2 regions of the Flavobacterium sp. NLM genome follow, and region 1 is predicted to be linked to the other one. Evidence: riboswitches for the same ligand, from Rfam matches in the RefSeq annotation. Region 1 holds a riboswitch; the other holds the start of a gene.
What was found. Region 1 has a riboswitch for cobalamin ahead of APR43_RS20450 (TonB-dependent receptor plug domain-containing protein). Riboswitches for the same ligand answer to the same signal wherever they lie in the genome.
Positions count from the first base shown of each region.

Region 2: another riboswitch for cobalamin. It lies ahead of APR43_RS23610 (TonB-dependent receptor); the one in region 1 lies ahead of APR43_RS20450 (TonB-dependent receptor plug domain-containing protein).

Region 1 is NZ_LIAC01000017.1:68,734-71,932, forward strand. Features, by position in the region: gene APR43_RS20440 (adenosylcobinamide-GDP ribazoletransferase) at 99-884, shown strand; gene cobC (alpha-ribazole phosphatase) at 869-1,405, shown strand; cobalamin riboswitch at 1,472-1,674, shown strand; gene APR43_RS20450 (TonB-dependent receptor plug domain-containing protein) at 1,701-3,199, shown strand, end outside.
Region 2 is NZ_LIAC01000027.1:36,305-39,503, reverse strand. Features, by position in the region: partial or broken gene APR43_RS23620 (transposase) at 1-187, shown strand, start outside; gene APR43_RS23615 (DUF2490 domain-containing protein) at 311-1,114, shown strand; cobalamin riboswitch at 1,201-1,409, shown strand; gene APR43_RS23610 (TonB-dependent receptor) at 1,513-3,199, shown strand, end outside.

The sequences.
Region 1 (3,199 bases):
CAAGTAACTCCGCAATCCATCTAACCAATCTTTGTCGAGCTACTTGCGGAGATTTCTCCTTCGTCGAAATGACATACTAAATAGAAAAACAATAATTAATGAAAAAAGAACTACACATTTTCTTCACCTGCTTAATGTTCTACACCAGAATTCCTTGTCCAAAAAACATTACTCACGATCCGGATTATTTAAACAAAGCAACAAGATATTTTCCTTTTATTGGCTGGATTGTTGGATCGATTTCATTTCTGGCTTTTTATATTTTCTCTCTTTTTCTTTCAACAGAAACAGCTGTTATTTTTGCTATTATAATCTCAGTATTAACAACCGGAGCATTTCATGAAGATGGATTTGCAGATGTCTGCGATGGATTTGGCGGCGGCTGGACCAAAGAAAAAATCCTGATGATTATGAAAGACAGCGCGATTGGTGCTTATGGCGCAATTGGATTGGTTTTGCTTTTTTTGGCTAAATTCAAACTGCTTTCAGAATCTATTTTACTTTTCACTAATAACATTTTACTGATTTACCTTTTATTTATTTCGGCACATTCTTTAAGTCGTTTGGCGGCAATCAGCATTATTTTTACGCATCAATATTCTCGTGATGACGCTTCGAGCAAAAGCAAACCAATTGCTAAACAACATAGCTGGAAAGAAGTTTTCGGATCTTTTTTCTTTGGATTAATTCCGTTATTGGCACTCTCCTATTTCAATTATAAAGTTCTTTTAGCCTTAATTCCTGTTTTTATAACCAGATATTTTCTGGCCAGATATTTTCAAAAATGGATTGACGGTTATACGGGAGATTGTCTTGGCGCAACGCAGCAAGTGTGCGAAGTAATTTATTATTTAAGTATTCTTTTTATATGGAAATTTATTTAGTTCGCCACACCGAAACCATCTGTGAAAAAGGAATTTGTTACGGACAATCTGATGTAAATATTGCAGAACCTTTTGACGAAATTTTTAACCGAATTGTTTCAGAATTACCTAGTGAAGCTATTATTTTTTCAAGTCCGCTAAAACGCTGTTCTATTTTAGCAAAACACATTCAGCAAAATATAAAAACAATTTCTTATCAGGAAGACGATCGTTTGAAAGAAATGAATTTTGGCGACTGGGAATTGAAAAACTGGAACGAAATTCCGCCAGAACAATTAAATCCGTGGATGGAAGATTTTGTAAACATTCAGGTTTTAAATGGTGAATCATTTGTGGAATTACATCAAAGAGTTGGTGATTTTTTAGCAGAAAAAATTCTGCAGAAACCCCAGCAGCCTATCATTATTGTAGCACATGCCGGAATTATCAGAAGCGTATTATGTCATCAAACTTCACTGCCATTAAAAGAGGCTTTTCAAAATAATGTCGATTTTGGACAAGTCATAAAAATTACATTTTAATTTAGTTTTGTTTAGTATTTAATTGAAATAGTAAAACAAATTTGAATATTCAATAATTTTAACTTTATCTTTGCAGCAAATTAAGGTTGTGTTTTTATAAAACACATTAAAAGGGAATCAAGTAAAATCTTGAGCTGTTCCCGCAACTGTAAGCTTAGTTCTAAAAAGAATGCTTGTTGTAAACTACAAAACCACTGCTCGCGCTGGCGAATGGGAAGGTAAACAACAAGACGCGAGCCAGGAGACCTGCCTTTGTAACAAATATCGAGCTCTCGGGAAAAAGAGTGTAGAAATTATGACTTTAAGAATACGTTTTGCTTTTTTACTTGTAATGTTGTGCCAATTGATTTCGGCGCAGAGCGATTCTATTAAGTTAAAAGAAGTTGTAGTTTCTGATGCTAATCTGAAAAAATACTCCAATTCCCAATCCGTTTTAAAGCTTAACGATTCGATTATCAATAAAAATGAAGCTTTACTAACTGATCTTTTAAATTTCAATTCAACTATTTATTTTAAGGAATACGGACGAGGAATGCTTTCTACGGTTTCTTTTCGTGGAACTACCTCTTCTCAAACCGCTGTAATCTGGAACGGAATCAATATTAATTCGCAGATGAACGGAAGCACCGATTTCAACACAATTTCGGGTTCTGATTATAATTCGATTAGTGTAAAAGCTGGTGGCGGAAGTGTTATTTACGGAAGCGGTGCCATTGGCGGAACCGTGCATTTAAATAACGATCTGGCATTCTATAATCGGTTTGAGAATAATTTAAAACTCGATTACGGAAGTTTCAATACTATTGGAATAAATTATAAAACGAATATTTCTAACGAAAAATGGAGTGCGCAAATTGGTTTTTCTAAAAACAGCTCCACAAACGATTACAAGTATTTAAACCGTTACACCTGGCGAGGCGAACAGCGCTGGAACCAAAACGGACAGTATGATATTATAACTATGAGCGCTAATGCAGGTTATAAAATCGACTCAAAAAATACTTTAAAACTGTATAGTCAGTTTTCAAATACAGACAGAAATACTTCTTTAGTTGTAGAAACGGAAACAAAAAGCAAATATGTAAATGGTTTCAATCGAAGTTTATTAGAATACGACGGTAATTTTGGAAAATTTAAAACCAATTTTAAAGCGGCTTATATCTTTGAAAACTATCAATATTTTGCTGATAATTCAAGTAACATCTACACTTACGGAAAAACTGAAAGTTTAATTACAAAAGTTGATTTAGGATATACTTTATTCAAATCAACACAAATAAATGGAATTTTAGATTATAACAGAACTAAAGGTTACGGAAGCAGTTTTGGCGATCACGTTCGCGAAATCAGCTCAGCAGGAATATTGGTCAAACAAGATTTCTCTGAAGCCTGGAAAAATGAACTTGGCGTACGAAAAGAGTTTACAGATAATTACAAATCTCCGGTTCTATTCTCTTTAGGATCTTCGTATCAGTTTAGTAAATTGTACAATTTCAAACTGAATATATCCCGAAACTTCAGAATTCCGACTTATAATGATTTGTATTGGGACGAAGGCGGAAACCCTGATTTAAAACCAGAAAGCTCCTATCAGGCAGAAATTGGAAACGTGTTTACTTTCAAAAACATTTCGCTTACGCAGACTTTCTACTACATCAAAATTAAAGATTTACTGCAATGGGTTCCGGGCAAAAACGGCATTTGGAGTCCAACAAATAAAGACAATGTTAATAGTTACGGTGCCGAAACCCTATTGAGCTGGAAAAAACAATTTGGCAAAAACAACTTAAGTGC
Region 2 (3,199 bases), on a different contig from region 1:
GAAATTCTCCATTTTACAATTGCAATATCTTTTAGGACACAAACGCTACGAACCTATTTGGCTGATGGTTCAGAAAATCCGTTTGGTGATGCATAAACGAGACGAAAAATATATGTTACGTGCTTATTCTGAGTTTGATTCTGAATTTCTAAGGGAAATTGAAAAACTTACTTTTTCAAAAAAGAAATAAAGTAAAACTTGGTTTCATATTATAATCTGCAACATTAAATCCTTTAAGCATAACGCACAGCCTTTTTATCTTTGTTATACTCCTGTTTAGGCTTTATTTTAAATAAGTAAACTAAGATTTATGAGTACGATTAAAAAAGGTTTTCTGCTATTATTTTGTACTGCGTTTATACAAATTGTAAAAGCGCAGGATGCTCCATATTCTATTGGTTTTATTCCCGCATCAATTGAAGAAGGAGATATTGCTTTCCCAATTTATGAAAAATGGCATTTAAGCGGACAGGCCGATTTTCAATTGGTGACGCAAGGTGCATATACCAATGGAAATCCTTTTGCTTATACACAGCGTGTTGTAGTTAGGCCGTGGCTAATTTATTCCGGATTTAAAAATATAAAACTGTGGCTGGGTTATGCTCACAATCAAAAATATGCCGTAGAAGAAGCAGGAAATTATGAAACCTTAGAAAACAGACTTATTGTAATGGGAACTTTTTCTCAGGATATGCCAAAAGGCTCTATTTTTGAACAAGTGCGTTTTGAAACCAAATTTTTTGATGACAGAAACGGAGTTCCGCAGACAATTCCGCGATTAAGAGCAAGATTTGGTGTGAATCATTTTCTGCGTCAAACTAAAGAAAAACCTATATTTTTAGCACCAAACATTGGCTATTATACAGAATTGATGCTAAAGTTTGCTTCAAAAGATTATGCCGAAGAGCATTTTGATATTTTTCGATTATCAGTTTACTACACGGCAGGTATAACGCCCAATATCCATTTTCTGGCTGGCATCATTGGTCAGATGCAGCTGCGTGCCAACGGAAATCAGTTTGATGTGTATTACGGGCCAATGGTTTCTGTAAAATACAGTATCACACCTAAAGAAAGAGAAACTTTTGACAGCGTCGACGGCGGTGCTGATTAATTTAATTTAGTTCTCGAAAAGACTTCTTAATTTTTTAAATAAACTTATTTTACCAATTCCTGCATCATTTTTTTCAGGATAGTTCTATCTTTGCGCCAGATTTTGGTCTGTTTTTTCAAATTTAATGAAAAAACAGTTAAAAGGGAATCAGGTGTAAATCCTGAACAGACCCGCTACTGTAAGTTCTATATAAGTCTTTAAACACTACTATTGCCATTGTCCCGATTTTGCGGATGAGAAGGCTGTTTTAAAGATGGAACAAGTCAGGAGACCTGCCACAATCACATAGTTTAAGACTTTCGTGGAATAAAGTTAACAACAAGAATTGACCTGTTATTTACATAGCAGGATTATCTCTTTTTGCTATTACATCCCGAAGTTTATTTAATTAATTGGTGATGTATTATAGAAAAAAAATACTCTTATTCGTTTTCATACTTTTTGCTCCGTTTGTACTTCATTCGCAAGTAGAAACTGATAGTTTGCGGGTTTTAAAAGAAGTAATCTTAAAAGGAAAACCTTATCAGGAAGTTATTCCGGTGCAGACACTTTCGGGAAAATTACTCGAAAATTTAGCGAGCCATAATGTTGCCGATGCGCTTCGGTATTTTGCCGGAACTCAAATAAAAGATTATGGCGGACTTGGCGGTCTTAAAACCGTCGACGTTCGTAACATGGGAACACATCACGTTGGTGTTTTTTATGACGGAATACAATTAGGAAATGCACAAAACGGCGTCACCGATTTAGGAAAATATTCCCTCGACGACATGGAATCACTAACGATGTATAACGGACAGAAAAGCGAAATATTCCAATCAGCAAAAGATTTTGCGGCGGCTTCTACAATTTATTTGAGAACAAAACGTCCGGTTTTTATTGGCGATAAAAAAACAAATCTCTTAGTACGTTTCAAGACAATGTCCATTAATTATTTTGATCCGTCTTTTAGATGGGAACAAAAATTAAGCGACAAAGTCAGCATGAGTTTTAGTTCTGAATACATAAAATCGAACGGAGAATATAAATTCAGATACAAAAGAAACAATCTCGACGGAACGGTTGCTTACGATACCACAGCCACGAGACATAATAGTGATATTGAAGCTTTAAGGGTAGAATCCGGACTTTACGGAAAAATAAATAAAGGTTCCTGGGATGCCAAAGTGTATTATTATGATTCAGACAGAGGAGCGCCGGGTGCGATTGTGGAAAACAAATTCTCAGACGGTTTCAGGCAATACGACAAGAATTTTTTCACTCAGGCATTTTTGGTAAAAGACTTTACCGAAAAATATAAATTTCAGGCAAGAGCAAAATTCGCTTACGATTATACACATTACGTTGCCAGAGATACCACAAACATATTAGGCGAAACCGTAACCGAAGGCGCACAGTCTGACGATAGTTATTATCAGCAGGAATATTATATCTCCGCAGTCAATATGTACAGCATTTTATCCAATTGGGATGTTTCCTTGTCTACAGATTTTCAATACAACCGATTAAACGCTACAAGAAGAGGAATCCAGACTCAATTCTCTTACCCGCAGCGTTATACTACATTAATTTCTTTAGCCAGCACTTATAGAATTGGCGGTTTTAAAGCTTTAGGAAGTGTTATTGGAACCAATGTTCAGGAAGAAGTTCGCTACAACGCAAAAGCTCCAGATAAAACAGAATTTACTCCGGCCTTATTTTTAGGCTATACACCATTTAAAAGTTACGATTTTAACCTGAGAGCATTTGCAAAACGAATTTTCAGAATGCCCACTTTCAACGATTTGTATTATACCATGATTGGTTCAAGTACTTTGCGACCAGAATATATGAACCAATACGATATTGGACTCACGTATAACTTTCCTCAGAATAAAGGGTTTTTCGACAAATTCTCTTTTCAGTTAGACGGTTATTATACCAATACAAAAGATAAAATAATCGCCGCGCCAACCGGAAATCTTTTCCGCTGGATGATGACGAATATTGGTCAGGTAAAAGGAAAAGGAATAGAATCTGTTTTGAATATGGGAACGCATTTTGGCAAAGTAAATCTTGCTGCAAATCTTACTTATACCTATTCTG